4 regions of the Streptomyces sp. NPDC051320 genome follow, and region 1 is predicted to be linked to each of the others. Evidence: riboswitches for the same ligand, from Rfam matches in the RefSeq annotation. Region 1 holds a riboswitch; each other region holds the start of a gene.

Region 1 (5,741 bases):
AACGCGTCGGGGCGGACGCCCGGGTCCTGGACGGGGCGAGCGAGGTCGACCAGGCGACCATCACCGGCGAGCCGCTGCCGGCGGTGAAAGGGGCCGGGGACGAGGTCTTCGCCGGGACGCTGAACGGCACCGGGGCGCTGCGGGTCGTCGTCGAGCGGGACGCATCCGACTCGGTGATCGCACGGATCGTCGCCATGGTGGAGGAGGCTTCCGGGACCAAGGCACCGAGCCAGCTCTTCATCGAGAAGGTCGAGCAGCGGTATTCGCTCGGCATGGTCGCCGCGACCCTGGCCGTGTTCCTGGTACCGCTGGGGTTCGGCGCCGACGTGACCAGCAGTCTGCTGCGGTCGATGACGTTCATGATCGTCGCATCCCCGTGTGCGGTCGTGCTGGCCACGATGCCGCCCCTGCTCTCGGCGATCGCCAACGCCGGACGCCATGGTGTCCTGGTGAAGTCGGCCGTGGTCATGGAACGCATCGGCCAGGTCGATGCAGTGGCACTGGACAAGACGGGCACGCTCACCGAAGGAACACCCCGCGTCACGGACATCCGTCCCCTGGGCGGTAGCGGCCTCGGCGAGAACGGCTTGCTGGCCCTGGCGGCGGCCGCCGAGCACTTCAGCGAACACCCGCTCGCCCGCGCCGTTCTCGACGCCGCCCGGGACCGTCGCCTGGACCTGCCCGTCGCCGAAGACTTCGTGTCTGCCCCGGGCGTCGGGGTCAGAGCCACCGTGCACGGCCGCAGCATCGCGGTCAGCGCGCCCGCCCGGCTGCTGCGGGGCGCACCGGATCCGGCAGCCGACCGGGCCCGCGAGGTGGCACAAGCGCTGGAGGAAGGCGGCCGAACGGCCCTCCTCGTACACCGCGACGGCGCGCCGGTCGGGGTGCTGGGCATCGCAGACCGGCTGCGCCCGGGCGCAGCCGCGACGGTCGCGTCCCTCGCCGCGCTCACCGTCGGCCCGCCCCTCCTGGTGACCGGGGACAACCCCCGCGCGGCCGCCCGCCTCGCGGCCGAGGCCGGTATCACCGACGTCCGTGCCGGGTTGCTGCCCGAGGACAAGGTCGCCGCGGTCCGCTCCGTGCAGAAGGCAGGACGCAAGGTGCTGGTGGTCGGGGACGGCGTCAACGACGCCCCCGCGCTCGCCGCCGCGCACGTCGGTATCGCCATGGGACGCGCCGGATCCGACCTCGCGCTGGAAACCGCCGACGTCGTCATCGTCCGCGACGAACTCGCCACGGTACCCACCGTGGTCGCACTGTCGCGCGCGGCGCGGCGGCTGGTGGTGCAGAACCTGTTCATCGCCGGGGTGTTCATCTCCGGCCTGGTCGTCTGGGACCTGCTGGGGCACCTGCCGCTCCCGCTCGGCGTCCTCGGCCACGAGGGCTCCACCGTCATCGTCGGCCTCAACGGTCTGCGCCTGCTGCGGGACGCCGCCTGGCACCGCGCAGCCACCCCGGCCTGTCGAACTCCCACAGCCGTCACCCACAGCCGCCATGATGAGCAGAACGCCGCCTCCATGGCATAGGTCGCGCCGGCGCTGTACTCACGCTGCACGTCGCGGAGATACGCCGCAGATCCGGTACCTTCGTCGGCTCGCTTTCCCTCCGCCCTTCGAGGAAGGTCTCGCTTTCCGGGCCGCGGCGGACCACCGCAGCGGAGAAGCAAGCCTGTACGAACTCATATAGGTTCGCGAGGTGTTGGAGACCGGCCTGATCGAGGGCGTCGCGGCGTCGGCGCGGGCCGAGGACCTCCGGGCGCTGCGCGCACGCGTGGCCGCCATGGAACGCGAGGCGGGCGAGGGACGGCCCGGTCCACGGACCGGGCCCTTCCATCCGGCGCTGTACCGCTCCTTCGGCAATCTCCTCCTCAGCGAGATCCTCGACGCCTTCTGGGCTGCCATGGACCAGGTGCGTGACGATGTCGGCGACGCCCAGCAGGACCCGGCCGTGACCCTCGCCCATCACCGGGAGATCGTCGGTGCCATAGCCGCCGCCGATGGGCCTCGCGCGGCCTCCGCGATGCGTGCGCATTTCTCTGGAATCAGAGACCGGATGGCACCGGGATCCGTCTCTCGTCGGCCTCGTAGGCAGCCCGATCGCTCCGCTCTGCTGAATTAGCCGACAACGCCGACGTGTTGAGTCGGACAACGGAATTCTCACCGACAAACGGCCGTTCCTGAAAGAGCTCTTGACCCATAGTCGGCTGATTCCGTCGACATGTTCAGTCGCAAAGGGAAGCGATGAGTTGTCTTCGGACAGTCGCGCTTCTGGTATGCGCAGGCGAACGGTAAACATGGCCGAAATGGGCGATTTGACTGTCTCATTCTATAAGTACCCATGCAGTGTAATGCGTCAATTTGTCATTCTCTGCGCGTGCTTGATGCCTCCGGATCTTGTCCCGTCTGTGAAGTGAGTCACGCCCGGGTGAGTAGCTCGGCACCTGCTTCTCTGCTCACTTCGCCTGCCGGATAGGAAAGTTGAGTCCCAAAGCAGTGGGGGAGTGGCCGGACATTTCCTTGGTCGAATTCGCAAACGACATGCCGATGTCATTTCCGGACTTGTTTCATCCGGACGTTCTCGTTTACGTTCTCGTCACCCCGGACGGAACGCCGAATCCTGCCACTGTCCGGAAACCGCACTCACCCACTCACGCACGGCAGGAGCGGGGGACCCAGGTAAGTTCGCCGATCGCAGTACAGGATCGGCTCGGGGTGAAGTCGCATTCGTGCGACCGGGCTTCTCCAGCCCGAACCCGACAGCTCACCTCGTAGGCGACGGAGAGGAATTCGTCATGGCTGCAAAGGCCAAGCACCGTCGTCCGAAGAGCAACCCGCTTGCCCGGCGTCTCGTCGCTGTGGGCACCGGCAGCGCCGCGCTCGCACTCCCGCTCGTGGCGGCTACCACTGCGGAAGCGGCACCGGTCGCTCACCACGCCACCGCCGAATCGGCGCGGGCGACTACCGCTGCCCACAAGGACACCCCCGAGACCTACTCCGTGGTTGCCGGCGACTCGCTCTTCAAGATCGCACGTGCCCACTCCCTGAGTGGCGGCTGGCAGAAGCTCTACCGGGACAACCGACAGGCCATCGGCGACGACCCGTCGCTGATTCAGCCCGGTCTCACCTTGACGCTCGGCGCCAAGGCCGAGAAGTCGAAGTCCACGGACGCCCAGGGGGCCGCGTCGACCACCGCGGACAAGTCAGCGCAGAGCACTGCGAGCACGAGTGCCGCCCCCGCGTCCGCCAAGACGTACTCCGACAACCTGGACGGCTGGATCCGGGAGTCGCTGGACGTCATGGCCGCGAAGGGTATCCCCGGCACCTACGACGGTATTCACCGCAACATCATGCGTGAGTCCTCGGGCAACCCGCAGGCGATCAACAACTACGACTCCAACGCGGCCGCCGGAACCCCGTCCAAGGGACTGCTGCAGGTCATCGCTCCCACGTTCCAGGCCTACCACGTGGCGGGCACGTCGATGGACATCTACGACCCGGTCGCCAACATCACCGCCGCATGCAACTACGCTGCCGCGATGTACGGCTCGATCGACAACGTGAACGGCCCGTACTGAGCGGACCGTCATACCTCTGGCGGCGAACGCACGGTGGGGCGGGAGGGCGCCGACCCGGTCACTCGAACCGGTCGGTGTCGCCCGCCCCCCGGCGTACGATCTCCAGCTCGCCGCCGGAGAAGTCGATGACCGTGGTCGGCTCGGTGCCGCAGTCGCCCGAGTCGATCACGGCGTCCACCACGTGGTCGAGCCGTTCCTTGATCTCCCAGCCCTGGGTCAGCGGCTCCTCCTCGTCGGGCAGCAGGAGGGTGCTGGAGAGCAGCGGTTCGCCGAGCTCGGCGACCAGGGCCTGGGCGACCGGGTGGTCCGGGATCCGGACACCCACCGTCTTCTTCTTGGGGTGCAGCAACTGACGCGGCACCTCCCTCGTCGCGGGCAGGATGAAGGTGTAACTGCCGGGCGTCGCTGCCTTGATCGCGCGGAACACATCGTTGTCGACGTGCACGAACTGACCCAGTTGCGCGAAGTTCTGGCACACCAGCGTGAAGTGGTGACGGTCGTCGAGGTTCCGGATCGACCGGATCCGGCTGATGCCGTCACGACTGCCCAGCTGGCATCCCAGTGCGTAACAGGAGTCCGTCGGATACGCGACGAGCGCACCGGATCGGATGCTTTCGGCCACCGTGCTGATGGTGCGCCGCTGGGGATTCTCGGGGTGCACGTCGAAGTACTTCGCCATCCACCGAGTCTAAGGCCCGTTGCGTCCTTGTCCGAATGAAGACGTGCCCGCTCCGAGCCCCGGCCTGTTCGTGCGAGCATCGTCCGCCGACGCGTCGGCCCGGACCTTGAGGTAGGCGATCGTGTCGCCTATCGCGGTGATGAGGAGCCGGCTGCGACCGTTGTGGTGGGCGCTGCTGATCCGGGCCTCGACGACGGTGTCACCGGGGAGTCCGCACACCGGCCGCGAGTCGGTGGCGGTCAGCGTTCCGTGCGGCAGGAGGAACTCCTCTTCTGCCCACTGGGTGATGGCTTGCAGGCCTTTGATGCGCCGCCCCGCGTCGGTGATCACACTCGTCGCGGAGAAGCAGCTCAACAGCTGGGCGAGATCTCCGGTATTGATCGCCTTGAGAAAGGTGTCCACCACCGATACGGGTGTGCTCTCCCTGCTCGGTGGGTCGGTCGGCTGCGTCTGAGTCTCCGTTGAGGCGCTCATGTCCCACGAGTGCCCGCAACCACCATCATCCACACATATGGTCGTATCAGCTGCCCGGCCGGGCGGATCGCCACCCTGAGCTGCGCGTACCTCGGGCCGCGCGGCGGCCCGTCCACAGCAGTACCGCTCCCAGCAGCGCCGGCAGAGCGGTGCGCGTCACGCGGACCGCCGCCGGCGGGGAGGGGCGGCGGCTCGCGTGACGCGATCGCTGCTTCCGGTCGTCGGTGCGGCGGGTCTCGTTCTCCCGAGCGATCCGCATGACCTCGGCGGTGTGCAGCGCCTTGCGCTTGGTGCCGGCATGCTGGATCTGCGTCTTGCAGGAGAAGCCGTCGGCGACGACGAGTGTGTCGCTGTCGGCCTTGCGTACGGCGGGGAGCAGGGCTTGTTCGCCGCAGTCCATGGAGATCTCGTACTTGCCGTCCTCGAACCCCCACGAGCCGGCCAGCCCGCAGCAGCCGCCCTTGAGGTTGTCGACGTCGAGCCCCATGTCCTGCAGGAGTTCCTGTTCGGCCGTCATCCCGCCGGTCGCCCGCTGATGGCAATGGCCCCACAGCAGGGCGTTGCCCTCGAGTTTCGGGGGCCGGATGTCGTGTGCGCGGAAGAACTCCGCGAAGTGGTAGGAGTTGCGGGCCAACCGGGCGGCATCGTCGTCGTGCGGCAGCATCTTGCTCAGTTCGTCCTTGAAGACGGCCAGGCAACTGGGCTCCATGCCGACGACCGGCGTGCCGGCGCGGACATGCTCGCGCAGCGTGTCGATGACGTTGTGCAGGTAGCGTTCGGCGGCGTCCAGGAAGCCGTAGTCGTACAGTGGCCGACCACAGCAGAGGTGTCCCTCCGGCATGATCACCTGCCAGCCTGCGGCTTCGATGGCTTCCACACAGGCGACCCCCACCTCGGTGTGGAAGTGGTTGTTGAAGGTGTCCGGGAAGAGCACCACCGGTCGACCGCCGGGATTGACCGTGCCGCCACGGCGCTGGAACCACTGTTGAAGCGTCATGGGGGCGAAGCGCGGCA
Region 2 (5,741 bases), on a different contig from region 1:
GCTCCTCGGAGGCGTCTTTCCCGGATCGCTCATGAATCGTCCATCAGAAGAGGAAGTAGCGCTGGGCCATGGGAAGTTCGGCAGCCGATGCCGGCTCGACGGGTTCACCGTCGATGGTCACGGTGAAGGTGTCGGCGTCGACCTCGACGCGGGGCAGCGCGTCGTTCTCCCGCATGTCCGCCTTTCCGATGGCGCGGGTGCTGCTGATCGCGACGAATGCCTTGCCGGGTTCTCGGCGTTCGGCCAGACCGTCGTCGAGGGCGGCCTGCGTGACGAAGTTGACCGAATTGGCCGCCGGGGCCCGCCCGGTCGCTCCGAACATCGGCCTGGGCAGTACCGGTTGCGGGGTGGGAATGGAGGCATTGGCGTCCCCCATCTGGGCGTAGGCGATCTGTCCGCCCTTGAGAACCAGCTGGGGTTTCACGCCGAAGAAGGCCGGGGCCCAGAGGACGAGATCGGCGAGTTTGCCGCTCTCCACCGAGCCGATCTCCCGGTCCAGGCCCTGCGCCACGGCGGGGTTGATGGTGTATTTGGCGACATAGCGACGTGCGCGACGGTTGTCGGCACGGCCGTCGCCCGGCAGGGCGCCTCTGCGCTGCTTCATCACGTGGGCGGTCTGCCAGGTGCGGAGCGTGACTTCTCCGATGCGGCCCATCGCCTGGGAATCCGAGGAGATGATCGAGATGGCACCCAGATCGTGCAGGATGTCCTCGGCCGAGATGGTGGACGGCCTGATCCGGGACTCCGCGAAGGCCAGATCCTCGGGAACGGCCGGGTTGAGGTGGTGGCAGACCATCAGCATGTCGAGGTGTTCCTCGATGGTGTTGACGGTGTACGGCCGGGTCGGGTTGGTGGAGCTGGGCAGGACGTTGGGCTCGGAGACGACGGTGATGATGTCGGGAGCGTGTCCACCTCCCGCGCCCTCACTGTGGTAGGCGTGAATGGAACGCCCGGCGATGGCCGCCAGGGTGTCGCCGACGAAGCCGGCCTCGTTGAGCGTGTCCGTGTGGATGGCGAGCTGAGCGCCGGTCTCCTCGCAGACACCCAGACAGGCGTCGATGACGGCCGGGGTGGCGCCCCAGTCCTCGTGGATCTTGAACCCCAGGGCGCCACCGCGCAGTTGGGAGTGCATCGCCTCGCGGGACATGGTGCTGCCCTTGCCGAGCAGCCCGATGTTCACCGGGTACCCCTCCAACGCATCGAACATCCGGGCGAGGTGCCAGGAGCCGGGCGTCACGGTGGTGGCTTTGCTGCCCTCCGCCGGGCCGGTTCCGCCACCGACGAGGGTGGTGACCCCGGACGACAGCGCCTGGTCGATGAGCGTGGGGGTGATGAAGTGCACGTGGGCGTCGATGGTGCCGGCCGTGAGGATTTTGCCGTTGCCTGCGATGACTTCGGTTTCGGGGCCGATGACCAGATCGGGGTGGACTCCGTCCATCGTGTCGGGGTTTCCGGCCTTGCCGATTCCGGTGATACGTCCCGCCCGGATGCCGATGTCGGCCTTGACGATGCCCCAGTGGTCGAGGATCACAGCGCCGGTGATGACGGTGTCCGGGGCGCCCTGCGCGCGGGTGGCGCGGGACTGGCCCATCGACTCCCGGATCACCTTTCCGCCGCCGAACACCGCTTCGTCGCCGGCCCGGCCGGGGCCTCCGCAGCGGTCCTCCTCGATCTCGACGAGAAGCTCGGTGTCGGCGAGGCGGATCCGGTCCCCGGCGGTGGGGCCGAAGAGGTCGCCGTAGACGGCGCGGGTGAGTTCAGCCATCGAGGGCTCCTGCGGTCTCTCCCCGCAGTCCCGGGACGATGCGCAGCCCGGCGATGGGGACCAGTTCGATGTCGACGGGAATGCCGGGCTCGAAGCGCACCGCGGTTCCCGCGGCGATGTTCAGCCGACGGCCTTGTGCCGCGGCGCGGTCGAAGCGCAGAGCTGGATTGGCCTCGGCGAAGTGATAGTGGGAGCCGACCTGCACGGGGCGGTCGGCGATGTTGAGAACGGTGAGACGGGTGGCCCGGCGGCCCTCGTTGAGGGTCAGCGGGTCTTCGGCATACAGGATCTCTCCGGGGATCATCGGTGCCATTTCCCGGTCAGACGATCGGCTCGTGCACGGTGACGAGCTTGGTGCCGTCCGGGAAGGTCGCCTCGACCTGGACCTCGTGGACCATCTCGGGGATGCCGTCCATGACGTCCGCCCTGGCGAGCACCTTGCGCCCCGACGCCATCAGTTCGGCCACCGTACGGCCGTCCCGGGCACCTTCCAGGATGTGCGAGGTGATCAGCGCAACCGCCTCGGGGTGGTTCAGTCGCAGGCCCCGCGCTCTGCGCTTCTCCGCGACGTCCGCCGCCACATGGATGAGCAGTCGTTCCTGCTCATGGGGTGTCAGTTGCACGCTTCCGCCTCACCGTCTTCATCCCGGGCCCGGTCGGGCACCGCGGACCACACGACTTCAACATTTTGTTGACACGGTGCGGAACCCCAGGCCATCAGGCATTGCACATTAGGGCGGAAGTTTTTCCGGCAGGTTAACCGGCCTTTTGCTGGGCCATGATCGTCGCTTGCGGTGTGCGTTCGGCGAAGCGCGCAGGGTGACCCTGGAGACACACCGTCCCGCCATCCTTTCGGCTGCCACCCCTACCCCGATGGGCGTCGCCCGGAAGACTTAGACGGGCCGGGTCCGACGGCTCGTCCCGATTTGCACCGCGTGCCCGAGCACCCGCCGCGGAGCGGGGCTGCACACCTGGTGAGGGGCCCGTACCCGCCGGCCGGTCGGTGCTTCCGGGACCCTGCCCACTCGGATGGGTCAGGGGTGAGCGGACTGGCGAACCGGCACTGTCAGGCAGAAATCCGGCGCGCGGTGAGTGAAGATCCCTGGGACGACAAGCCCCCGCCACCACGGCGGGGCGGTCCGGGCGGACGCCGAGTCCTGCCGCCGTACCCGGACGTCTGGTCGACACGAGTGGATCGGCAGGAGTGGAGGACCCAAGCAGTTCGGGGCGACAGACATGTCGCCCCTTGGGGTGAAGCCGCTGCAAGGACGGCCGACCGATCAGTCGGCCAACCGCGCGGCGGCCGGGCAACTTCGCCGGCCCGAACCCGACAGGTCAACCTTCTCAGGCGGTTTGACGAAGGGTTGCGCATGACTGCGCAGATTCACATCCCGTCTCTGCTCACCCGGGCCGGAACCGCCTCGGCCCTTACACTCGCCGCAGTAGCGGGGACCTCGCTGGCGCCCGGCGCCGCACCCGAGGCCCAAGCGGCCGCACACGCCGCCAGAGCGGTGCAGATCGCGGCATCCAAAAAGGGATCGCCCTATCAGTGGGGCGCAGCCGGCCCCTCGCGGTTCGACTGCTCCGGGCTGACCTTCTATTCGTTCAAAAAAGCGGGCAAGAAGCTGCCGCGCACCGCCCAGGCGCAGTACAACAAAGTGCGGCATATCACTGCCTCCCACCGCAGGCGTGGGGACCTGGTCTTCTTCCACTACGGACGGAACGTCTTCCACGTCGGCCTGTACGCGGGGAGCGGCAAGATCTGGCATTCGCCGAAAACCGGTTCCGTGGTCAGGCTGGAGCGGATCTGGACCAAGAGCGTCTGGTACGGGCGCGTGAACTGAAGAAGCGGCGGGCACGGCTGCCGCAGGCTCAGGTCTGGGCGGCAGCCGTCCAGGGCAGGGCGATCCACACCGTCTTGCCGCCTTCCCGGGTCGGGGTGACCGACAGCCGGCCGCCGCTCTCGGCGGCCAGCCATCGGATGATCACCATGCCCCGGCCGTTGTCCTGCTGGACCGCCGCGGGCAGCCGCTGGGGCCAGCGCGGGTGACTGTCCGTGACACCGATGCGCAGCAGTTCGTCCCGCTCCAGCACGATGTCCACGGTGAAGGTGGGTGACTGGCCGAAGGTGTGCTGCACGGCATTGGTCGCCAGCTCGGAGACGATCAGCCGGATCGCGTCCGCCGCGTCCGTGTCGTTCGGCAGGCCCCAGTCGGTGAGCACCCGGGCCACATAGGACCTGGCCGCCGGAACCGATGCAGGTTCGCTCGGCAGGGTGATTTTTGCTTCCTGGTGGTCTGCCATGACGGCCTGTCCCTTTCCCACCGGTGCCGGCTCCGACTCGTTGCGGATGCACTTCGAGGACGGCCTCGGATTGCCCTTCGCGCCAGCGTGACACTCATAGTGACCGCATCGTCCGCGATCCACAAAGATGGGCCTGTATCAGTCGCTCAAAGTGATGAACTCTGCTACGGGAGAACGTATTTGGACGGGAAAACGGGGGAACGGCTGTTCCCCGTCAGGGTCACCCGGCGGGCACGGTTCGCAGTAGGGTCTGCACCGCCCCGGCAATCTGCTCCTCCGTCAGGTCCGCACGGGCGGTGAGTCGCAGCCGGGAAACACCGTCCGGCACCGAAGGCGGCCGGAAACAGCCGACCACGAGCCCCGCTTCCCGGCAGGCGGCGGCCCAGCGCACCGCCGCGGCCGGCGACGGCGCGCGTACGGACACCACGGCGGCCTGCGGGTGTACCGCGCTCAGCCCGGCCGCGGTGAGACGGTGGTGCAGCGTGTTCGCCACCGTACGGGCCCGCCCGCCCAGGCCGGGTTCCGCGCGCAGCAGCCGCAGGGCCGCCAAGGCCGCGCCCGCCGCGGCCGGTGCCAGGCCGGTGTCGAAGATGAAGGTGCGGGCCGCGTTGACCAAGTGGTCGATGACCCGGGCCGGGCCCAGCACCGCACCGCCCTGGCTGCCCAGGGACTTCGAGAGGGTGACCGTGGCGACCACGTCGTCCGCGCCGGCCAGCCCCGCGCCGTGCAGCGCTCCTCGGCCGCCTTCGCCGAGCACCCCGAGACCGTGGGCGTCGTCCACGGCCAGGGCGGCACCGTGACCTCGGCAAACGGCGGCCAGGTCCGCGAGTGGCGCCGCGTCGCCGTCGACCGAGAAGACGGAGTCGGTGACGACGAGGGCGCGGCCCCGGTGCGCGCCGAGCGCCTTGGCGGCCGCCTCCGGATCGGCGTGCGGGACGACTTCGGTTGCCGCACGGGACAGCCTGCATCCGTCGACGATCGAGGCGTGGTTGCCCGTGTCCGAGACGATGAGCGAACCCCGGTCGGTCAGCGCGGTGAGGGCCGCCAGATTGGCGGCGTATCCGGAGGAGAAGACCAGCGCCGCCTCGAAGCCGCAGAAATCGGCGAGGTCCCGTTCCAGTTCGGCGTGCAGTTCCGTCGAGCCGGTCACCAGCCTTGACCCGGTGGCACCGGCGCCCCAGCGGCGGACCGCCGCCGAGGCCGCTTCGGTGATCTCCCTTCTACGGGCCAGCCCCAGGTAGTCGTTACTGGCCAGATCCAGCAGATCCGAAGCGGCCGGGCGTGGCCGCAGCGTGCGGACGAGGCCGGCGCGGGCCCGCAGGGATGCCGCGGTATCGGTCCAGTCGAAGGGCGATGGAGGCGTGACACCCGGCATGATCAGTCCCTCTTTGTAGGCAGTTCACAGACCCTAGCGGGGGCCATGCGGGGTCATGGTGTGGCAATGCACACACCCTTCACGGCGGGTGTTGTTCGGTTCCTCCTTGGCCTGACGTACTGCCGTAGGCCAGGATCACCCCCATGGACCTGCTGAACACGCTGGTGGACAAGGGGCTGCGGCGCGAACTGCCGACCCGTGAAGAGGCGCTCGCCGTACTGGCGACGTCGGACGACGAGCTGCTCGATGTGGTGGCCGCAGCCGGAAAGGTACGCCGTCAGTGGTTCGGACGGCGGG
Region 3 (5,741 bases), on a different contig from region 1:
GTTTCGAGACGACCGTCAACCTCATCGGCAACGGCGTGTACGCGCTGCTGCGCAACCCGGACCAGCGCGCGCGGCTTCAGGAGTCACTCGCCGCCGGCGAGACCGAGCTGCTGGCCACCGGGGTCGAGGAACTACTCCGCTATGACGGGCCCGTTGAGCTCGCCACCTGGCGGTTCGCCACCGAGCGGCTGACCCTGGGCGGCCAGGAGGTGGCCGAGGGCGATCCGGTGCTGGTCGTGCTGGCGGCCGCCGACCGGGATCCCGAGCGCTTCACCGAACCGGACACGCTCGACCTCGCGCGCGTCGACAATCAGCATCTCGGTTACGGGCACGGCATTCATTACTGTCTGGGCGCCCCGCTGGCCCGGCTGGAGGCGCAGACCGCTCTCGCCACCTTGTTGCGGCGGCTGCCGGATATACGGCTTGCGGTGGATCCGGCCGATTTGCGCTGGCGCGGTGGACTCATCATGCGGGGATTGCGCACGCTACCGGTGGAGTTCGACCGTCATGCGTACTGACTCGCCGTCAATACTGTGACTTTCACGTGATCTGCGCTGCATCGACTTGTGATGGGCATTCGACTACGGCTACGTTCACCGTTCGAATCATCCGTCACACGGAAGGCCACCGCATGCGCACCGGGAACGGTCGGCACCGACGCCCCCGTCAGGCTCCAGCCATCGTGGTAGCGGCAGGAGTTACGGGATCCGCCATCGCCATTCCGCTGCTGGGCGCAGCCGGCGCACACGCAGCCGATGCCACCACCTGGGACCGCGTCGCGCTCTGCGAGACCGGCGGCATCTGGAGCGCCGACCTCGGCAACGGCTACTACGGCGGCCTGCAGTTCTCGCAGGACACCTGGGACCAGTACGGCGGTGGGCAGTACGCGTCCCGGCCGGACCTCGCCAGCCGCTCCCAGCAGATAGCCGTGGCCGAGAAGGTCTACGCGGCTGAGGGCGCCAAGCCCTGGCTCAGCTGCGCGACCGTCTCCGGCCTGACGAAGGACGACGCCGCCACGGCAACGGTGGACCCGGGCGTTCCGGACACCGCGAGCCCTACGCCGTCGGACGAAGCCTCGGACGAAGCCTCGGACGATGCGTCGGCCTCCGCGACACCGTCGGACTCGGTCGACGGTGCGCACACGGGCTCCGATGCGGGCTCGGACACCAGTTCGGCCTCGCCGTCCGATGCGCCGACGGCCGCCGCCACCGACCCCGCCGCCGACTCCGGTTCGGGTTCCGGCTCGGACGCGGCCGGCAGCCGGCGGTCATCGGATGCCGACTCCCCCGAGCCCACCGACTCCGCGACGCCCTCCGACCCGGCGTCGGCCTCGACGGGCACGCCGGCGCCCTCACGGAGCGCAACCACCGGCAAGCACCGCGGCGACGAGGCCAACGAGCCGTCGCACGACGCCCGGGCGGGCGACGACAACGGCCGGCACGCGTCGCGGTCCGAAAGCCCGACACGCGGCGACGCTCGTTCGGACGACAGCTATACCGTCCGCCCGGGTGACAATCTCTCGGCAATTGCGGATGCACACGATCTGCCCGGCGGATGGCCCGCGCTGTATGCCGCGAACCACCGCACGATCGGTGGCGATCCGGACCTCATCCTCCCTGGCCAGGCCCTTGATCTCAGCCCGAAACAGGGCTAGTTGATCCGACTATGTCCGGTTTTGGCGGCGGTGAGACATGGCTCTCGTCCGTCGCTACGAATGTCCGGGCCGACTGCGCCGCCCATGCCGCGCCTCACCTGCGGAAATGCCTTCTGCACAGGTGCGACGCGCCGTGCACTCCCTCCGATGTTCATCTTTGAATATCGGAGGGATTTGTGTTTCGGTCAGAACCGCTCGCACCGCGGGCACCCTCGATCGTCACGCCGAATCCTGCCATCGGTCGGGGGAAGACACAGTCGACGCGTAACGCGCCGTAGGCAGGAGCGGGGGACCCAGGTAAGCGCCGGGTCCGGCCGCCCACGCGGAGTCCGAATCATCGGAATCCGGGACGGGACGGACGGAAACGGCTTGGGGTGAAGCTGTGCGCAGGTAGCGCAGCCGGGCAACTCATTGGCCCGAACCCGACAGCTCACCTCGTAGGCGTCGGTGAGGAGATACGTCATGCTCTTTTCTGCCAGCAAGTCCAAGCACCGCCGCCCGTCCAAGGCCGTCCGCTACGCCACGCTTGCCGGCGTCACCGGTGCCGCCGTGGCCGTACCGCTGCTGGGCGCGACCTCCGCTTCGGCCGCTTCCGTCTCCACCTGGGACGCTGTCGCCCAGTGCGAGTCCGGCGGCAACTGGTCGATCAACACGGGCAACGGCTACTACGGTGGCCTGCAGTTCTCGAACTCCAGCTGGGCCGCCGCCGGTGGTACGAAGTACGCCCCGCGCGCCGACCTCGCCACCAAGGACCAGCAGATCGCCGTCGCCGAGAAGCTGCTCGACATGCAGGGCCCGGGTGCCTGGTCCTGCGCGGGTGCCGGCGGCCTGACCAACGATGGTGTGGACCCGGGCGTGAACCCGTCCGGTGCGAGCGCTGGTTCGAAGACCGCTCCGCAGCAGGAGACCCACAGCAACGCGCAGTCCGCTTCGCGCAGCGAGGCCCGTAAGGCCCCCGCGAAGCACGCCGCCCCGGCGAAGATCAAGAAGGGCGACGGCGAGTACAAGGTCAAGGCCGGCGACACGCTCGCCCGGATCGCCAAGTCCCAGCACCTTTCCGGCGGCTGGGAGAAGCTCTACCACCTGAACAAGGACATCGTGCAGGACGCCGACCTGATCTTCCCGGGTCAGCAGCTGCACCTGAGCTGATCCCGGCTCCCCCTGAGCACCCCGGTCCGGCGCGACTCCCCCGTACGCGCCGGACCGGGGTTTCTTTCGGTCAGTTCGGTTACCAGCAAGTATATTTGCCGAGCTTCGGGTAGTAATAAGGTCTTTTGGGCGCTTTTTCGTCCCAGGGGCCGGGCGCCCGGCCGGTCGGGGGCCGCGGGCCGGTTAGGCTCATGTCGCAAGGCCAAAGAGACCCTGCACCCATAGCGTCACATCCCAGAAGGAGATGCTCGTGCCGTCCATCGACGTCGTCGTAGCCCGGGAAATCCTGGACTCCCGAGGTAACCCCACGGTCGAGGTCGAGGTCGGCCTCGACGACGGCAGCACGGGTCGTGCTGCAGTTCCGTCCGGCGCCTCCACCGGTGCCTTCGAGGCCATCGAGCTTCGTGACGGTGACCCCAACCGTTACCAGGGCAAGGGTGTCGAAAAGGCCGTCCTCGCCGTCATCGAGCAGATCGGCCCGGAGCTCGTCGGTTACGACGCGACCGAGCAGCGCCTCATCGACCAGGCGATGTTCGACCTGGACGCGACCGACAACAAGGGCTCGCTGGGCGCGAACGCGATCCTCGGCGTTTCGCTCGCCGTGGCACACGCCGCCTCCGAGGCGTCGGACCTGCCGCTCTTCCGCTACCTCGGTGGCCCGAACGCGCACCTGCTGCCGGTGCCGATGATGAACATCCTCAACGGTGGGTCGCACGCCGACTCCAACGTCGACATCCAGGAGTTCATGATCGCGCCGATCGGCGCCGAGTCCTTCTCCGAGGCGCTGCGCTGGGGCGCCGAGGTCTACCACACGCTGAAGAAGGTCCTGAAGGCCAAGGGTCTGGCGACCGGCCTCGGCGACGAGGGCGGCTTCGCGCCGAACCTCGATTCGAACCGGGCCGCGCTCGACCTCATCCTCGAGGCCATCACCGAGGCCGGTTACGTCCCGGGCAAGGACATCGCGCTCGCGCTGGACGTCGCCGCGTCCGAGTTCTACAAGGACGGCTCGTACGAGTTCGAGGGCAAGTCCCGTTCGGCCGCCGAGATGACCGAGTACTACGAGGAGCTCGTCGCCTCGTATCCGCTGGTCTCCATCGAGGACCCGCTGTTCGAGGACGACTGGGCCGGCTGGCACGTCCTCACCGAGAAGCTGGGATCCAAGATCCAGATCGTCGGCGACGACCTCTTCGTCACCAACCCCGAGCGGCTGGCGCGTGGCATCGAGGAGGACTCGGCCAACGCGCTGCTCGTCAAGGTCAACCAGATCGGTTCGCTGACCGAGACGCTGGACGCCGTCGAACTGGCCCAGCGCAACGGCTTCAAGTGCATGATGTCCCACCGCTCCGGTGAGACCGAGGACGTCACCATCGCCGACCTGGCCGTCGCCACCAACTGCGGCCAGATCAAGACCGGCGCCCCGGCCCGCTCCGAGCGCGTCGCCAAGTACAACCAGCTGCTGCGCATCGAGGAGATCCTCGACGACGCCGCGGTGTACGCGGGCCGGTCGGCCTTCCCGCGGTTTCGCACGAACAGCTGAGCGCCGCGGGGCTGATGCCGAATCACCCAAAAAGAACTGAATAAGCAGCAAAGGCGCAGCGCAGTGCAGCCGTCCTCGTACGCGGTCCCGTACCGTGTCCGGGGACGGACGTGCGTGCGTATACGGGGAGGCGGCATGGCAGGGGACCGGGACCGGTTCTCGACCGCGACCAGGCTGAAAGTGCTGGGCGAGCAGACCGCCGCCCGGGTCTACCGCTCCCAGTCCAGGCGTCAGGCCCGCCGCCCGCGGCTGACCGGCCGGGCGGCGATACTGCTGATGGTGCTCTGCACGCTGGTCGTCGCCCTCGCCTATCCGATGCGGCAGTACGTCTCGCAGCGCAACGACATCGCCGACCAGCGGCAGCAGGTGCGCGACGCGAAGGCCCGGGTCGAGCAGTTGCGGGACGAGAAGGCGCGGCTGCAGGACGACGCGTACGTGGAGCGGCTGGCCCGTGAACATCTGCATTACGTACGGCCGGGGGAGACGAGTTACACCGTCATCGACCCGGACGCGCGCAAGCGGGCGCCGCGGGACCGGGGGGCCACGGACCGGCCCTGGTACACCAACCTCTGGGACGGCGTGGACACCGCGGACCGGGCCGGCGACCGGTGACCGGCTTCCGGTAGGCGCCCGCCTGACACCCTCACAAGTAGATCTGGATTCAAGGCACCATGGAAACGCCCCCTCCGCAGACCGACCGCACCGAGCCGACCGACGTGGACATCGCCGCGTTCCAGCAGCAGCTGGGCCGCCCGCCGCGCGGCCTCCGTGCGATCGCGCACCGCTGCCCGTGCGGAAACCCCGACGTGGTGGAAACCGCGCCACGCCTGGAGGACGGCACGCCGTTCCCCACCACGTACTACCTCACGTGCCCGCGGGCGGCTTCGGCGATCGGCACGCTCGAAGCGAACGGCGTGATGAAGGAGATGACCGAACGCCTCGCCGCCGACCCGGAGTTGGCGGCCGCGTATCGGGCAGCCCACGAGGACTACATCGCCCGGCGGGACGCGATCGAGGTCCTCGAGGGCTTTCCCAGCGCCGGCGGTATGCCGGACCGGGTGAAGTGCCTGCACGTCCTGGTCGGCCACGCACTGGCCGCCGGTCCGGGGGTCAACCCGCTGGGGGACGAGGCGATCGCGATGCTGCCGGAGTGGTGGGCGAAGGGCCCGTGCGTGACGCCCTGCCCGGAGAACGGCTGAGCGGCACGGGTGGTCAGGCCGGAGGGTGCAGGTGGCTGCGCTCTCCGTCGTGGTCGAGGATGACCAGGATCTCCGCCGGTCCGCCGTGCGCTTTGATGGCGTGCGGGATCATGGTGGAGAACTGGGCCGCCTGGCCCGTCTCGACGTGGATGGTGCGCTCGCCGAGCAGCAGCGTGACGGTTCCCGACAGGACGGTGAACCA
Region 4 (5,741 bases), on a different contig from region 1:
CCGGGCCTTCGAGCGTTACTCCGGCGGGTGGCGCCGGCACGTATCAGGGGGCTGACGTGTTCGTTCTGCGGGTCACGCTGACCGTACTGCTGCTGCTGGAGGTCGTGCCGTCGGCCCTGGTCGGCCTGACGCGGGCGCGGGTGGGGCTCGAGCGGCTCGACGAGCTGACCCGGCTCGGGGTGCTGCAGGGGCGGCGGCTCCGGGTCGTTTCGCTGCTCGCCGTGGTACATACGCTGGCCACTGCTGCCCTGCTGTTCGGCCTCCATTGGCCGCCGGCGGGCGTCGCAGGTGCGGCGGCGGAGGCCGTGGTGTTCGGGTGGGTGCTGACGCGGCAGTGGGCGGCGGGCGACCGGGGGCGGGTTCTGGGGGCCTACACGCTGTTCCTGGGTATGGCGCTGGCTGTGCTGGCGGTGGATCTGCTGGCGTGGGCCTTCTGAAACGGGCCGGTGCCCAGCCGTTCCCCCGGTTGGCCGACGTCGGATCGCCGGTCGGCGTGGTTGCGGACAGCCTGGGTGGGGCGCGGTACTGTCCGCAGCCGGGTATGGACCGGGCAGGAGACCACTGGTGGGGCAGCGAGCACAGCGCGGCACGGCACGCCGGTTCCTCCTGGCGCTGCCGCCGGTGCTGCTGGTCGGTGGGATCGCATTCGACCTGGCGACTCCGGACCCCTTCACCCCGGTGCCGTTCTTCTCTGCGGCACCGCTGATCGCCGCTCCGTTCTTCTCGCTCCGAGCCACGCTGCTGACCGGGGTGGCTGCCGTCGTGGCCATGGCGGGACTCCACGCCTACAACGGCAGCAGCGCCCATGCCAGTGCTGTCACCGAGCTACTCACGGTGATCACTGTGGCGGCGCTCGCGCTGATCATCAACCGGGTGGTGCGCCGTAGCGGTGAGCAGCTCGCGTCGGCCCGGGTCATCGCCGAGACCGCGCAGCGCGCGGTGCTGCCGGTGCCCCTCGAGCGGATCGGTGGACTGCACGTCGCGGCGCGGTACGAGGCGGCACAGGCCGGCACCTTCATCGGCGGGGACCTCTTCGCGGTGCAGGACACGCCGTACGGGGTCCGGCTCATCGTGGGTGATGTGCGGGGCAAGGGGCTCGGCGCGGTGGAGGCCGTGGCGGTGGTGATCGGAGCCTTCCGGGAGGCCGCCGAGCAGGAGAGAAGCCTGGAAGGGGTGGCCCAGCGTCTGGAGCGTGCGCTGACCAGGGAGGGCACCCGGCGGGAGGGCCTCGACGCCATCGAGGGCTTCACCACCGCCGCGCTCGCCGAAGTGCCACGCGGCGGCCGGGACCGGATCCGGGTGGTGAACCGCGGTCATCCCGAGCCCCTCCTGCTGTACGCCGACGGGGGGCTCGACGCGGTCACGCCGACCGATGCCGCGCTGCCGCTGGGGATGGCGGATGTGGCCTCCTGGCCGGATCGTGCCGACGAGTTGCCGTTTCCGCCGGGGGCCACGCTGCTGCTCTACACCGACGGGCTGTCCGAGGCGCGGAACGCGGCAGGGGTCTTCTACGATCCGAAGGAACGGCTGCGCGGCCGGATCTTCCCGGGGCCCGACGAGCTGCTCACGGCGCTGTCCGACGATGTGCGGCGGCATACCGGGGGGCACTCGACGGACGACATGGCGTTGCTCGCGGTGGCCCGTCCGACGGACGATCAGCCCCCGCGGCGCAGGACGGTGGAGATCGTACGGGGAATCCGTCGCGATGAGTGACCGGACGCACCGCTCTGCATAACATTTGATGAACGGTCAAGCAATGAGGGTTTCCTGAGCGCGCGTCAACTCGCCCGACTCCGCCCCCTTGTGCCCCGATTGGTCCAGGCCAAAATCGTTAATGATCAGTTGGAACGGCTTGGCTCCGGGGCGTGGGTCTATTAACGTTCGATAACGCAGCGCGGTTGTCCCAGTCGTCGCAAGAGGCGACACCGTGCGCACGCGCCGAATCCCGCAAGGGAACCGGGGAACCACTTATTGGGGTGAATCGGGCAGCTCCGCAAGGAACGGCCCGTAGGAGACCTTCCTGCTCCGAACCCGTCAGCTAACCCGGTAGGCGGTAAGGAAGGAAAGGAGTGCGCCTCCGTGGCGTCCAACAACCCTGCCCCCGAAACGCTTTACTTCCCGAACGACGAATCTCTCGGTTTCGGCGGTGAGGACGGCGGCACGTTCGACGAGTGGAACCCCACCGAGGAGTCCCTTCGTCCGCTGCGCGGCAAGCACCGGGTGGCCAAGCAGCGCGGCGGCATCGCGCGCAGCTCCACGGTCCTCGGCGTCGGCGTGATCGCTGCCGTCGGCGCGGGCGGCATGGCCAGCGCGCAGGCGAAGCCGCCCGTCTCGATCTCCCTCCCCGACCTTCCGCAGTCCGTCAAGGACAAGCTGCCGGACGCCGAGTCGCTGCCGGGCGTGGGAACGCTGATATCGGACATCGACGGCCACTCCTCGTCCGGTGACGCAACCGAAGCGGGCGCCGCCCATGCCGCGATCGGCACCGCATCGACCGGTGCCGTCGGCAGCGACTCGAACGCCGGCGAAGCGCTGCGGAGCCGCATCCTGCTCCAGGCCGAGCAGCAGCAGAGCGCGGTCGACGACCAGGCCGCGGTGGCGGCGGAGAAGGCAGCGGCCGCCAAGGCCGCCGCTGAGGCGGCGAAGCAGCAGGAGGCGGCAGCCGCCAAGGAGAAGGCTGCCAAGCAGAAGGCCGAGGCGGAGGCCAAGGCCAAGGCGGAGAGGGAACGACTCGCCAAAGTGGCCGCGAGCTACTCGCTCCCGGTCGCCTCCTACACCCTCACCTCGCACTTCGGTGACAGCGGCTCGATGTGGTCCTCCGGCTACCACACCGGCCTCGACTTCGCCGCTCCGACCGGTACCCCGATCAAGGCCGTGCACAGCGGTACGGTCAAGTCGGCCGGCTGGTCGGGGTCGTACGGCTATCGCACGGTCATCACCCTCGACGACGGCACGGAACTCTGGTTCTGTCACCAGTCGTCGATCGCCGTGAGCGCCGGCCAGAAGGTCACCACCGGGCAGGTCATCGGCAATGTCGGCGCCACCGGCAATGTCACCGGGCCGCATCTGCACCTCGAGGTCCGCCCCGGTGGCGGCGACCCGATCGACCCGCTGACCTGGCTGGCGAGCAGGGGCATCAACGCCTGACGGCTCCCGCGACCCCGGCGCCGTGCACGGAATAGTGCGGGACGGTGCCGGGGTTGTCCGCCCTATGACTTCTCTTTGCAGGCTCGGCACGTCCGACCTCCATGTCTTCCCGCTCGCCCTCGGCGGCAACGTCTTCGGCTGGAGCGCCGACGAGGCGCAGTCCTTCGCGGTGCTCGACGCGTACACCGCGGCCGGCGGCAACTTCGTCGATACGGCCGACTCGTACTCCGCGTGGGTGGCGGGCAACCAGGGTGGCGAGTCCGAGACCGTCATCGGCAACTGGCTGACCGCCCGCGGAAACCGCTCCGAGGTGGTGGTCGCCACCAAGGTCGGCGCACATCCCGCGCACAAGGGGCTCTCGGCCGGGACCATCAAGGCCGCCGCCGAGGAGTCGCTGCGCAGGCTGCGCACCGACCACATCGATCTCTACTACACGCACTTCGACGACCCGTCCGTCCCGGTCGAGGAAATCATCACCGCGCTCGACCAGCTGGTGAAGGACGGCAAGGTGCGTGCCATCGCCGCGTCCAACATCGGCCCCGAGCGCCTCGAGGCGTCTCTCGCCTTCTCCGCGGCCGAGGGGCTGGCCCGGTACGTAGCGCTTCAGCCGCACTACAACCTGGTCTCCCGCGACACCTACGAGGGCGGGCTGCAGGACACCGTCGCCCGGCACGGTCTGGCCGCAGTGCCGTACTACGCGCTGGCCTCCGGCTTCCTCACCGGCAAGTACCGCCCCGGCGCGGAGGTGGACAGCGTGCGTGCCGCGGGTGCGGCCAAACATCTGGAGAGCGAGCGGGGGCGGAAGGTGCTCGCCGCGCTCGACGAGGTGGCAGCGGCACATGAGGCCGAGCCGGCGACCGTCGCACTGGCTTGGCTGGCCGCCCGGCCGACCGTCGCCGCGCCGATCGCATCCGCCCGTACGCCCGAGCAGCTGCCCGCACTGACGGCGGTCGCCGAACTCCGGCTCACCGAGGCGGAGCTCGCCACCCTGACAGCGGCTTCGGCGTAACCGCGCTACTGCCGGTACGGGTTGTAGCCGCCGTAGTGGAGATACGGCGGCGGCACCCGTACCCGGCCGGTGGCCTGCGCCGCGTAGAGCAGTGCGGGCCCGGCTATGTCCTTGCGCTGCCACAGATGGTGCAGCAACTCCTGCTCGCGCGCCACGAAGTCCGGGCCCACCGAGCCGCGGCGGGCCCGGTGCCGCAGAAAGGCCAGCGTGGTCGCGAAGGCCTCGTACTCGTGGACCGCCCGGGACGCGGCTCTGGCGCCTGCCTTCGCCCCCGTCCTCCGGCCGGCTCTCCCACCCGGCTGCGGGTAGGCGTACGGAACGGTGTGGCTGCGTGCCGCGAAGTCGCGGGCCATCGACCGGGCCTTCATCGAGGAGAGCGCGGCCGGTTCGGCCGATGCCAGCCAGCCCGCTGCCGCGTATGCGGGCAGTTCGGTCGATATGGTGCGCAGTTCGCGCTGCCGGGTCCAGACGGCCAGCCAGGTGACCAGGCCGAAGGCCGGCACCATGAAGGCGCCGTAGACCACCAGGAAGCCGAACGTGCCGAAGACCGACGAGCTGTTCCACAGGGCGTGCATGCCCATCGCGCAGCTGAGCCCGAGAAGCGGCAGCGCGATCCGGCGCACCCGGTGGTGCGGCGCGCTCGACGCGGAGATGCCGAAGCCGATGCCGGTCATGACGGTGAATAGCGGGTGGGCGAACGGCGCCAGGACGATCCGGACGAAGAAGGTCGCCGCGGTCACCGACGACAGGCCCGAGAACCCCATCGACTTGTCCTCGCCGAAGGCGCTGCCCAGATAGAGGATGTTCTCGGTGAAGGCGAAACCGGTCGCGGTGAAGCCGGCGAAGACGACCCCGTCGACGATTCCGGTGAAGTGCCGTTTGCGGAACAGGAATATCAGCAGCAGCGCCGCCCCTTTGGCGCTCTCCTCGACGATCGGTGCTATCACCGTCGCCCCGATGGTGTTGGCGCTCGCCGGGTCCGCTGTGGCGGTCGCGACCCAGCGGGTCGCGAAGGAGTTGGCGATGATGGCGACGAGGGCCGCGGCGCAGGCTCCCCAGGCGAAGGTGAAGAGCAGATTGCGCCAGGGCCCGGGATCGACCCGGTCGAGCCAGCGGAACGCCGTCATCAGCAGGGGTACCGGCAGCACGGCGAGCCCGAGCCCGACCAAAAACCCTTCGGTGCCGGTCTGTTCACGGACCAGCGCGAGGATCACCAGACCGCAGAGCGCGAGCAGCACGATCACTGCCGCGGCGCGCAGTGCCTTGCTGCGCCAGAAGTCACGGCGCGGGGTGTACCGCCAGTGCGCGCGGGGCGGTACGGCGTCGAAGCGCGGCTGCTCCTCGTACGCCGGGACCATGGGGTGGGGCGCCCCGGGCGGCAAGCTCGACTCGTACACCTGATTGACCCTAACGAGCCGCACTGACATCTGCGACGCCGTATCGCCTTTCCGTCGCAGGGGTGCGCCCGGGCTTCAGCGGCGGAGGAACAACAGGTCGTGCACGGCGTGGCCCTTCTCGAGCCCTTGGCCCTCGAAACGCGTCACCGGCCGGAACGCCGGCCTCGGCGCATAGCCGCCGTCCGCAG

Evidence for each region. Region 1 has a riboswitch for cyclic di-AMP ahead of AB0M87_RS15425 (LysM peptidoglycan-binding domain-containing protein). Riboswitches for the same ligand answer to the same signal wherever they lie in the genome.
Region 2: linked by a shared signal. The riboswitch ahead of AB0M87_RS29055 (C40 family peptidase) and the one ahead of AB0M87_RS15425 (LysM peptidoglycan-binding domain-containing protein) in region 1 are both predicted to bind cyclic di-AMP.
Region 3: linked by a shared signal. The riboswitch ahead of AB0M87_RS24195 (transglycosylase family protein) and the one ahead of AB0M87_RS15425 (LysM peptidoglycan-binding domain-containing protein) in region 1 are both predicted to bind cyclic di-AMP.
Region 4: linked by a shared signal. The riboswitch ahead of AB0M87_RS18605 (M23 family metallopeptidase) and the one ahead of AB0M87_RS15425 (LysM peptidoglycan-binding domain-containing protein) in region 1 are both predicted to bind cyclic di-AMP.

What each region holds. Positions count from the first base shown of each region.
Region 1 covers NZ_JBFBAL010000006.1:137,758-143,498, reverse strand. Annotated here, with positions in the region: gene AB0M87_RS15435 (heavy metal translocating P-type ATPase) at 1-1,526, shown strand, start outside; gene AB0M87_RS15430 (FCD domain-containing protein) at 1,696-2,118, shown strand; cyclic di-AMP (ydaO/yuaA leader) riboswitch at 2,598-2,787, shown strand; gene AB0M87_RS15425 (LysM peptidoglycan-binding domain-containing protein) at 2,792-3,574, shown strand; gene AB0M87_RS15420 (L-threonylcarbamoyladenylate synthase) at 3,633-4,253, opposite strand; gene AB0M87_RS15415 (nuclear transport factor 2 family protein) at 4,263-4,727, opposite strand; gene AB0M87_RS15410 (FAD-linked oxidase C-terminal domain-containing protein) at 4,774-5,741, opposite strand, start outside.
Region 2 covers NZ_JBFBAL010000017.1:13,198-18,938, forward strand. Annotated here, with positions in the region: gene AB0M87_RS29035 (urease accessory UreF family protein) at 1-33, opposite strand, end outside; gene AB0M87_RS29040 (urease subunit alpha) at 44-1,765, opposite strand; gene AB0M87_RS29045 (urease subunit beta) at 1,758-2,069, opposite strand; gene AB0M87_RS29050 (urease subunit gamma) at 2,086-2,388, opposite strand; cyclic di-AMP (ydaO/yuaA leader) riboswitch at 2,917-3,132, shown strand; gene AB0M87_RS29055 (C40 family peptidase) at 3,136-3,609, shown strand; gene AB0M87_RS29060 (ATP-binding protein) at 3,638-4,069, opposite strand; gene AB0M87_RS29065 (8-amino-7-oxononanoate synthase) at 4,290-5,444, opposite strand; gene bioB (biotin synthase BioB) at 5,588-5,741, shown strand, end outside.
Region 3 covers NZ_JBFBAL010000011.1:155,093-160,833, forward strand. Annotated here, with positions in the region: gene AB0M87_RS24185 (cytochrome P450) at 1-518, shown strand, start outside; gene AB0M87_RS24190 (transglycosylase family protein) at 683-1,654, shown strand; cyclic di-AMP (ydaO/yuaA leader) riboswitch at 1,915-2,113, shown strand; gene AB0M87_RS24195 (transglycosylase family protein) at 2,117-2,803, shown strand; gene eno (phosphopyruvate hydratase) at 3,048-4,340, shown strand; gene AB0M87_RS24205 (septum formation initiator family protein) at 4,476-4,952, shown strand; gene AB0M87_RS24210 (DUF501 domain-containing protein) at 5,012-5,539, shown strand; gene AB0M87_RS24215 (XRE family transcriptional regulator) at 5,553-5,741, opposite strand, start outside.
Region 4 covers NZ_JBFBAL010000007.1:377,517-383,257, forward strand. Annotated here, with positions in the region: gene AB0M87_RS18595 (hypothetical protein) at 57-437, shown strand; gene AB0M87_RS18600 (PP2C family protein-serine/threonine phosphatase) at 562-1,713, shown strand; cyclic di-AMP (ydaO/yuaA leader) riboswitch at 1,927-2,068, shown strand; gene AB0M87_RS18605 (M23 family metallopeptidase) at 2,080-3,147, shown strand; gene AB0M87_RS18610 (aldo/keto reductase) at 3,212-4,156, shown strand; gene AB0M87_RS18615 (PrsW family intramembrane metalloprotease) at 4,162-5,514, opposite strand; gene trmB (tRNA (guanosine(46)-N7)-methyltransferase TrmB) at 5,629-5,741, opposite strand, start outside.